3 regions of the Mesorhizobium sp. M2A.F.Ca.ET.046.03.2.1 genome follow, and region 2 is predicted to be linked to each of the others. Evidence: riboswitches for the same ligand, from Rfam matches in the RefSeq annotation. Region 2 holds a riboswitch; each other region holds the start of a gene.
The links. A riboswitch is a leader RNA that binds a small molecule or an ion and turns the genes downstream of it on or off. The one in region 2 is predicted to bind thiamine pyrophosphate.
Positions count from the first base shown of each region.

Region 1: another riboswitch for thiamine pyrophosphate. It lies ahead of EJ072_RS35465 (YkoF family thiamine/hydroxymethylpyrimidine-binding protein); the one in region 2 lies ahead of thiC (phosphomethylpyrimidine synthase ThiC).
Region 3: another riboswitch for thiamine pyrophosphate. It lies ahead of thiB (thiamine ABC transporter substrate binding subunit); the one in region 2 lies ahead of thiC (phosphomethylpyrimidine synthase ThiC).

Region 1 covers NZ_CP034449.1:7,327,612-7,330,879, reverse strand. Annotated here, with positions in the region: gene EJ072_RS35475 (hypothetical protein) at 1-5, opposite strand, end outside; gene EJ072_RS35470 (GSU2403 family nucleotidyltransferase fold protein) at 103-1,191, opposite strand; TPP riboswitch at 1,388-1,500, shown strand; gene EJ072_RS35465 (YkoF family thiamine/hydroxymethylpyrimidine-binding protein) at 1,491-2,099, shown strand; gene EJ072_RS35460 (ABC transporter permease) at 2,338-3,207, shown strand; gene EJ072_RS35455 (ABC transporter ATP-binding protein) at 3,204-3,268, shown strand, end outside.
Region 2 covers NZ_CP034449.1:3,424,502-3,427,769, reverse strand. Annotated here, with positions in the region: gene EJ072_RS37525 (hypothetical protein) at 1-410, shown strand, start outside; gene EJ072_RS16495 (hypothetical protein) at 1,073-1,300, shown strand; TPP riboswitch at 1,422-1,538, shown strand; gene thiC (phosphomethylpyrimidine synthase ThiC) at 1,642-3,268, shown strand, end outside.
Region 3 covers NZ_CP034449.1:3,927,095-3,930,362, forward strand. Annotated here, with positions in the region: gene EJ072_RS18715 (ABC-F family ATP-binding cassette domain-containing protein) at 1-632, opposite strand, end outside; gene EJ072_RS18720 (thiamine diphosphokinase) at 643-1,287, opposite strand; TPP riboswitch at 1,418-1,523, shown strand; gene thiB (thiamine ABC transporter substrate binding subunit) at 1,567-2,577, shown strand; gene thiP (thiamine/thiamine pyrophosphate ABC transporter permease) at 2,800-3,268, shown strand, end outside.

The DNA.
Region 1 (3,268 bases), 3.5 Mb from region 2:
TTCAAGCAGATTCCCTCAAAGAAAGCATCGTACTTTATGTACGAAGTCAGGTCAAGCGCGGTTCGTACAATTTGAACGATATGCTTCGTCTTGAGGTTGAGATCAGGCAATCCGCATCGGAAAGCCTTCGAGCTGCACGCCGATTTCGCCAAGCGCTCGCCCCAAGATCGACTGGACCATCTCATGCCTGTCCGGCTTCAGCAGGCTCAAGCCCTTCCGCAATGCGTCCCGCCAGGCGTCGCCGCGCTCCCACGCTTCCGCGAAAGCCAGTGCAAGGTCATCCTGTCGGCGCGTCGTATCCAGCGCCTCGACCAGCAGGCCCGCCTGATGCAGGTCCTTCTCCCGCTTCGCCGCCGCGCCTCGCTCGCGGCGGGTCGCCACGATCAGCTTGTGAACGGCGAAGCGTTCGGGCGAGGGGACAAGCACCGGCACGCCGGAGCGATGCAGCAGCACCGTCCTCACCGGGTCGCGGATCAGGAAATCGAGGAAGCGCAGCGGCTGCGCCGAGGCGCCGCCGAGCGAAGGCATCAGGCTGGCGCGGTCGGCATGCTCGTCGCTGCCGCGGTTGGGGGTGAGGAACTCGATCCGGTAGCGCGAGGCGTTCTCGTACTGCGTCGCGCGGCCGGCATCGGTCCGGTGCGGGATTTCGCGAAACGTCGGATCGACTGCCTTCAGCACGTCGATGACCGGCGGCATGCTGTCTTCCACTTCGGCCGAAACGGAATGGAACTGTGCGAAATCGGCATCGCCTGTCTGCAGCGCGGCACCCGGCAATCGCACCCCGAGATGCCCGGCATAGGTCTGGAAAGCGACGGTGCCCACCAGCACCGCGCGCAGCCGGAAGAGCCCCGCCTTTTCCAGCGCCTCGACGACATCGCCGGTGAAGGTCTCGGGTGCGGTCAGGCCGGCATCGCGGACAAGCGTGGAGACCAGCTTGCGGCGGCTCTTGAGGTCGCCCTTGATCTCCCTGAAGGCCGCAACCCGACTGGCGATCTCGGGATCCTCGGCCGGACCGACATAACGCCTCTTTTTCTCGGGGCGGGTTTCCTCGAAATACCAGTAGTCGCGGCCCTTCACCGGCACGCGCACGAAATTGCCCGCCGTCGAGAAATCCGTCTCGAAGGAAGCATCGAGGCTGCGCTGCACCAACTCGGCGTAGAGGGTGCGGTAGGCGAGGTCGATGGTCTTCATGGCGCTGCTATTGTGCGTTATAAGATTCCTGAAATTTTCTTATAATTGCGCGCCGCCAAGTCGATTGCAAGTTCGTTATAAGAAATTCGTGAAAATCTTATAACCACCGGCATCTCCCCTAGGGGAGATGAAACTCGTGGCCCAATTGGCGTCGCAAAAAACCGCTTCCCCAACCTGGCAAACAGTGCTTTAACGCGCCCATCCACAGGGGTGCTCCGTACGGTCGGGGCTGAGATGGTGGCGGCAAGCCTCCGGACCCTAAAGCTGATCTGGATAATACCAGCGGAGCGAGGCGGGCCATGTTTTCCGGCGCACAGATTTCCCTTTATCCCATGGCCGACGATTTCGTCGGCGTCATCCTCGGCGCGTTGGGCGCGCTCGATCCTTACCGCGACAGGCTGAGGATCGAGACCGACGACATCTCGACGCTGCTGGTCGGGCCGCCCGAAGTGCTGTTCCCGGCGATGCGCGACCTCTTCGTGGCGGCGGCCAAAAGCGGCAAGCATTGCGTGCTGTCGGCCGCCGTCTCGCGCGGCTGCCCCGGCGAGCCGGACGACCCGATCTGCCGTTCCGACGAGATCGGCGGCCCGGCGGTCCCGCTCGACGAGCGCAAACGCGCGGCGCTCGGCGCCGTGCGGTCGACGCCCTCGACCGACCAGGCGGTGGCGGCGCAATTCTCGCTCTATGTGATGGGCACGGGCGATCACATGGACGAGATCTATGGCTGCATCGACTTCCTGAAACAGTCCGGCGTGTTCGACCGTTCCAAGAACTTCTGCACCAGGCTGCGCGGCGACGCCGGCGCAGTGTTTGCCACGCTCAACGAAGCCTTCTGCCGCTTCGGATCCGGCGCGGGGCATGTGACCCTCGACATCACCATCTCGGCCAACAGCCCGACCGCGGTTTGAGCGCAAGCTCGAGCTGTCTAGGAGAGTTATCGTGGCTGTTTGGTATGACCTATTGCATGGGGGAGAGGGCCCCATATCTGACCGCCTCTCTGAAGAGGGAGCGCAGCCTTCGGCCATTGGCGAAAGCCGAGGTGAAGGCCAATCTCCCCCCTTGTGGGGGAGATGCCTGGCAAGGCAGAGGGGGGCGCTGTCCCGCCGGCATGTCAGGCGTTCGCAAGCGCAGCCTTCGTCGGATGCTATGGGGCAAGTTTCGCAGGGAGGCGTTCCTTCGCGCCCCCCTCTGTCCTGCCGGACATCTCCCCCACAAGGGGGGAGATTGGCTCTCACGGCGACCTTCGCCAAAATCGCTCCCGCCGCCCTCGCGTTTGCGTTGCTGCTCCTCGCCTGGGAGCTCTACGCCCGTCTCGGCGGCCTTGCGCCCACCGTGCTCCCCGCGCCGTCCCGCGTGCTGGCGCAGGCCTGGGAGAACCGCGCGGCACTCGCCGAAAACACGCTTCCCACCATCCGCGCCACGCTTGCCGGCTTCGCCTGCTCGCTCGCCGCCGCCTTCGTGCTTTCGGCGCTGGTCGACTTCCTGGCCCCGCTGCGCCGCGCGCTGTTTCCGCTGCTGATCGCCAGCCAGACCTTGCCGCTGGTGGCGATCGCGCCGCTGGTGGCCTTGTGGTTCGGCTTCGGCCTCTTGCCGAAGATCCTGCTGGTCGCGCTGGTCACCTTCTTCCCGAAGATGGTGGCGCTGGTCGAAGGCTATGCCGCGACAAGCGCCGAAATAAGCCAGATGCTTGCCGCCATGGGGGCAGGGCGCTCGCGCATATTCTGGCTGGCGCGGCTGCCGTCGGCGATGCCCTATTTCTTCGCCGGACTGCGCATCTCCATCACCTATGCGGTGGTGGGCGCGATCTTCGCCGAATATGCGGGCGCCGCGAAGGGGCTGGGCATCTACATGCTCAGCGCCAAGAACAACTTTCGGCCCGACCTCGTGCTTGCCGCCGTTGCCGTCAGCTCGGCGCTGACGCTGGCATTGTTCGGCCTCGCCGTCCTGGTGCAGCGCCTCGCCATGCCCTGGGAGAGGGCCGACCGCAAGGCCGAACCCTCCGGGCACCGGCCATGACCCGGCTCGAGCTTCGCGATGTGCGCAAAAACTTCGGCGCGCTCGAGGTTCTTGGCGGCGT
Region 2 (3,268 bases):
CACCAGACCCCACCGACTCTAAAGAGCGTGGCAGACGGGATAGTCGAGGTTGCCCGGCACAATTACGCTCAAGGCTTGCGCCGCCCAGAGGACACGCTGAAAAGGCAGCATGGGCGCGCAAGCACGCCATTCACGAGAGGTTCGACATGAAGACTATGCAAGAAAAAGACATTCCGGCATTCGTGCAAGCAGTTGTGGAGGCCGGCTGCAACATTTGCGCGATTGGCAACTTGGGATATGTCTTTGGCGATGCTGATTTGACGCCGGCGCAACGGAGGTCCGTCGAGCCACAGCTGCGCAGGATTGCTGAGATCTACGGCGAACGCGATCATCTCATGGACGAGATAGCTGTATATCTGCGGTCGATCGGACGCCATGTCGAGGTTGAGCCGAAGACAGGTGTTTCCTGATGGCCGCGATCGATCGCGTTCCGTAGTCGCCATTTCTATTGGGTAACGAGCAGCCGTCTTCCAACCTCTGAAACAAAAAAGAGGTGACCCCCAAAGGCCGCTCTCGAGACCGCAAGTCTGAGCCGCTAACGCATTGCGATAACCAGGCTGTCCGAACTGGGCGTCGATGCCTTCCTCGACCAGGTCGCGGTAGGCGGCGATCTCATCTACCGCATGCATAGCCAAGCCAGAGAAGTTTTCGGCAGCGGAATTCTCGGTCGCTTCCCCTTTTATGACTAGAGGGTGCGGCCGATCCGGCCGCGACGATCTCGCAGGGATTGCCATATACGGCAACACGAACACCGGCGGATCAATACTCGGATAATGGCGGCCGGCTATGTAGCGATCGATCGCGCACCAACATATCAATGCAATAGCTTAGTTGCTTTCAAAGGCGGGTCTCTACGAACTGCAAGCAAGCTAAACGATTGCGTCAACTCTTCCTCGCAGAGCGAAAACTCCGCGCCCACGCGATTTCTCTGCTGGAACAGCGGCACATCCTCAGCGCCAGGACACGGCCGCCGCCGTCGGGTTTTACGAAGCCGGTGATTGCATAAGTTGCCCGCAAGATATCATTGGTATCGGGAACGCCGCCGATGCCGCATCCTGAATAGAGCGGCCGCTTGCACCTGCCAGCCCGACGACCAGATCATATCTGCAACTCCATCTACCTGGACGTGGTGCAAATCACCTCGCTGAAGCCGCAAATCGTCGCCTTCGACCAGGATAACCACATCCGTGACCGCCTGAGCTACTCGGTCGATCTCGACGCACATGGCCGATACAGTTTTTCCATCCTTCACGAAGCGAATGAGACTTTGGCCATTCCAGCCCTGGTCTACGGGGCGTGACTTGTCCCCGATGCATGCGCGAGCTCTCCGCTCGGCCGGCCGCCGGACGTCGCCACCGGCCGAAGGCGCCCGAAGGCGCCCGAAGGCGCTTGACAAAGCAGCACCGGCCCATTCAACTTGAGGCATTCACCAGGGGAGTCCCGGTAAGGGGCTGAGATACTGCTGGCTTTCGCGGCGCAGTGACCCGTTGAACCTGATCCAGTTCATACTGGCGTAGGGACGGTGCAAGCGCTTTGCGGGAGTTTACGCCCGAGGTCCTGCTGCAGCAGGTCTACAGAAGCGTCTTTTCATCCTTCCGGCACAGAACTGGGTCTCCAATGCATGAGCAAAGGAGCCTCACGATGAATGCCCTCACCCCCGCCGTGTCGACGGGACCACTGCCCGCCTCGCGGAAAATCCACAAGCCCGGCGTCCTCTACCCGCAGATCAGGGTGCCGATGCGCGAGATTTCCGTCCATCCGACGGCCGGCGAACCGCCCGTCACCGTCTACGATCCGTCCGGCCCCTACACCGATCCATCAGTCCAAACCAGCATCGAAAAAGGCCTTGCCCGGCTTCGCCACGAATGGGTCACGGCGCGTTGCGATGTCGAAGCCTATGACGGCCGCCACGTCCGGCCGGAAGACAATGGATTCGCCACCGGCGAGCGCCTGACACCGGAATTTCCGATACGCAATCGGCCGCTCAAGGCCAAGCAGGGCAAGGCGGTGACCCAACTTGCCTATGCGCGCGCCGGCATCATCACGCCAGAAATGGAGTTCGTAGCCATCCGCGAGAATCTCGGCCGCGAGGTGATGCGCGGCAAGCTGCAACGCGACGGCGAAGCCTTCGGCGCGGCGATCCCAGATTTCGTCACACCCGAATTCGTGCGCGACGAGGTGGCGCGCGGACGCGCAATCATTCCCGCCAACATCAATCATCCCGAGAGCGAACCGATGATCATCGGGCGAAATTTCCTGGTGAAGATCAACGCCAACATCGGTAACTCGGCTGTCACATCGTCGATGGCCGAAGAGGTCGAAAAGATGGTGTGGGCGATCCGCTGGGGCGCCGATACGGTGATGGACCTGTCGACCGGCCGCAACATCCACAACATCCGCGACTGGATCGTGCGCAATGCACCGGTGCCGATCGGCACGGTGCCGCTCTATCAGGCGCTCGAAAAGGTCGGCGGCATCGCCGAGGACCTCAACTGGGAGGTCTATCGCGACACGCTGATCGAGCAGGCCGAGCAAGGCGTCGACTATTTCACCATCCACGCCGGCGTGCGGCTGCACTACATACCGCTGACCGTCGACCGGGTCACGGGCATCGTCTCGCGCGGCGGCTCGATCATGGCCAAATGGTGCCTGCACCATCACCGGGAGAGCTTCCTCTACGAGCATTTCGAGGAGATCTGCGACATCGCCAGAGCCTATGACGTTTCCTTCTCGCTCGGCGACGGCCTTCGTCCCGGTTCAATCGCCGATGCGAACGACGCGGCGCAATTCGCCGAACTGGAAACACTTGGAGAACTCACCAAGATTGCCTGGGCAAAGGACTGCCAGGTGATGATCGAAGGCCCGGGCCATGTCCCCATGCACAAGATCAGGCAGAACATGGACAAGCAGCTCGCAGTGTGCGGTGAGGCGCCGTTCTACACGTTGGGGCCGCTGACGACCGACATCGCGCCGGGCTATGACCACATCACCTCAGGGATAGGTGCCGCCATGATAGGCTGGTTCGGCACCGCAATGCTTTGCTACGTCACGCCGAAAGAGCATCTCGGCCTTCCCGACCGCAACGACGTCAAGATTGGGGTGATCACTTACAAGATAGCCGCCCATGCAGCCGATCTGGCGAAGGGCCATCCGGCAGCGAAAACCAGGGATGATGCCCTTTCGCGCGCGCGCTTCGAGTTCCGCTGGGAGGACCAGTTCAACCTGTCGCTCGACCCCGAAACCGCACGGTCCTTCCACGACCAGACCT
Region 3 (3,268 bases), 500 kb from region 2:
ACCTGGTCGCGCCATTCCTCGAAATGGGCAAAGCCCTTGTCCAGCCGTCGCGTCTGGCCGCGATCGAGCCAGACGGTGGCGCGGGTGACGCGTTCGAGAAAGCGGCGGTCGTGCGAGATCAGGATCACCGCCGAAGAGGTGCGGGCAAGCTCCTCTTCCAGCCATTCGATCACGGAAAGGTCGAGATGGTTGGTGGGCTCGTCGAGCAGAAGGATGTCGGGTTCCGGCGCCATGACGCGCGCAAGCGCGGCGCGGCGCGCCTCGCCGCCAGACAGGTCGCCCGGCTTCTCCTCGCCGGTGAGGCCGAGATGCTCCATCAGATAGGTGGCGCGATGCGGATCGTCGGCCGGGCCGAGGCCGGCCTCGACATAGGCGCGCACGGTGGCGAAGCCATCCATATCCGGCATCTGCGGCAGATAACGAACGGTCGCCGAGGGTTGGCGGAACACTTCGCCGTCCTGCGGCTCGATCATGCCGGCGGCGATCTTGAGCAGGGTCGACTTGCCCGAGCCGTTGCGGCCGACCAGCGCGATCTTTTCGCCGGCGGAAGCGCTGAGCGCAGCACCGTCGAGCAGCGGGGTGCCGCCGAAGGTCAGTTTAATGCCGTCGAGGTTGAGAAGTGGCGGCGCCATATCTGGAATGTCAGCTTTCGGGAAGAGGATAGGGGTGGGCCAGAAGCAGCGCCCGGCCGCGCTCCAGCGCGATGCCAAGCCGCCCTTTGACCTCGTTTGATATAGTGAGCGAGGAGCCGAACGCCACCTCGACGCGGTCGAGCGGCCATTTGGCGCCGGTGACCGTCAGGCCGGACAGGTCGGAGAAGCCGAGCACCGAAAACAGGGTGCTGTCCGCATAGTCGAAACTGGCTTTGCCAGGCAGGATGGGAACGCCTTCCTGTGCGCCGCTCGTCAGCAACACGGTCGTGCCCGCTTCTGCCAGCCGCACGGCGAGCGCCAGATGCAGGGAGGCATGGTCGGCGCGCTTGCCGCCGAAGGCGCCGGCAAGCACGAGGCTGGTGGCGCCGCGCTGGAGCGCTTCCGCTATTGCAAGCTCGCCATCGGTCATGTCCTTCTCGGCCGGGAAGATTTTTTGTGGGACGGAAGCCAGATCTTCGGGCAGGTTGGCCGGCACCGAGTCGAAATCGCCGACCCAGAGCTCGGGGACAAGGCCCAGCATGCGGGCATGGCCGATGCCGGCGTCGGCGGCGATGACGCGCGAACCAGCGATCTGGCGTTCGAGCCGGGGCGTGCGGATAAGCTCGCCGCCAAGCAGGATGGTGAATGTGCCCATGGCCGTCGCCCTTACCAGCCCGCCGGGGGAAACGGAAGCCGGAAGCGCCGCGCTTCGGTTCCTGCCTCGGAACATTAGCTGCCCGGCAAACTTCCGCTTGCACGCCGCTTCGGCCGGGCCTATCTGTCGAGACGCTCTAACGGGGTGCCGGACGTGATCCGGCTGAGAGGCAATCGAGCCAACCCGCTGAACCTGATCCGGTTTGTACCGGCGGAGGGATTAGACGTTTCGGACCATCCGGCGCCTCAATTCCTTGTCACTCGAACGAAGGAGGCGCCGATGCGCGCGATATTGTCCAAGCTTATTCTCGCAGCCGGTCTTTTGTCGCTTCTGGCCGGTGTTGCGCCTGCCGTCGCCGAGGACAAGCTCACCGTCTATACCTATGAAAGCTTCACTGCCGATTGGGGGCCCGGACCGGCGGTGAAGAAGGAATTCGAAGCCGAATGTGGCTGCGATCTCGAATTCGTCTCGGTCGCCGATGGCGTCGCGCTGCTCAACCGCGTCAAGCTCGAGGGCGCCGGCACCAAGGCCGACATCGTCCTCGGCCTCGACACCAACCTGACCGCGGACGCCAAGGCGAGCGGGCTGTTCGCGCCGCATGGCGACGTCTCGGGTATCAACGTGCCGGGCGGCTGGAGCGACGACACTTTCGTGCCGTTCGACTATGGCTATTTCGCCGTCGTCTATGACACGCAGAAGCTAAAAGTCCCGCCGAAGAGCCTGAAGGACCTGATCGAGGGTAGCGGCACCGACAAGATCGTCATCCAGGATCCGCGCACCTCGACGCCCGGCCTCGGCCTGCTCTTGTGGGTGAAGTCTGTCTATGGCGACAAGGCGCCGGAGGCCTGGGCCAAGCTCAAGACGAAAGTGCTGACGGTGACGCCGGGTTGGAGCGAGGCCTATGGCCTGTTCACCAAGGGCGAGGCGCCGATGGTGCTCTCCTACACCACCTCGCCGGCCTATCACATGGTGGCCGAGAACACCGAGCGCTATCAGGCGGCGTCCTTCGAGGAAGGCGAATACCTGCAGATCGAGGTTGCCGGCATCACCACGACGGGTGCCAAGAACCCGCTGACGCAAAAGTTCATCGCCTTCATGACCGGGCCGAAATTCCAGGACGTCATCCCGGAAACCAACTGGATGTTCCCGGCCGGCAAGACCGACAAGCCGCTCAACCCGGCCTTCGACAAACTGGTCAAGCCGACCAAGACCCTGCTGTTCAGCCCGGAGGAGGTTGCCGCCAACCGCAAGGCGTGGGCGGATGAGTGGCTGGCGGTGATGAGCAAGTAGGCTGCGATGCTTGCGCCAAGGCCCCCCTCTCTGTCCTGCCGGACATCTCCCCCTCAAGGGGGAGATTGGCTGTCACGCCGGCTTTCGCCCATCTCCGACGTTGCAGGATCGAGCGGGGCGTCGACGCTGCCAATCTCCCCCCTAGAGGGGGAGATGGCCGGCAGGACAGAGGGAGGCGCGAAGGAACGCGGCGTTGCCTAGCTGAAGCTCGCATGGTGCGGCGTGCACTCCGCGCGTGACTCCCGCGTCACCGCCAGTGTCGTCGCGCTCGCGGCCATCGCCGCGCTCATCGGCGGCGCCTTCGCTGGCCTCATCCTCGAAGGCGCGCACGACCTCTCCGGCGCTGCCGCCGCCTTCGACGGCTACCTCCTGCGCGTGGCCCGCTTCACGCTGTGGCAAGCATTGCTCTCGACGCTGCTGTCGGTCGCGCCGGCGCTGCTGGTGGCACGCGCGCTTTCAAGGCATCCGGCCTTTCCCGGGCGTCGCCTGATCCTGCAGCTCTTCACCGTGCCGCTGGCGTTGCCGGCGATCGTCGCGGCGCTCGGCATATTGGCGCTTTACGGCCGCGCCGGGTACTTTGCCGGCGTCTTCGCCCGGTTCGGCGGCGGAGAGTGGCCCGGCATCTACGGCCTCTCCGGCATCCTGGTCGCGCATGTCTTCTTCAACCTGCCTCTGGCGACGCGCTTGTTCC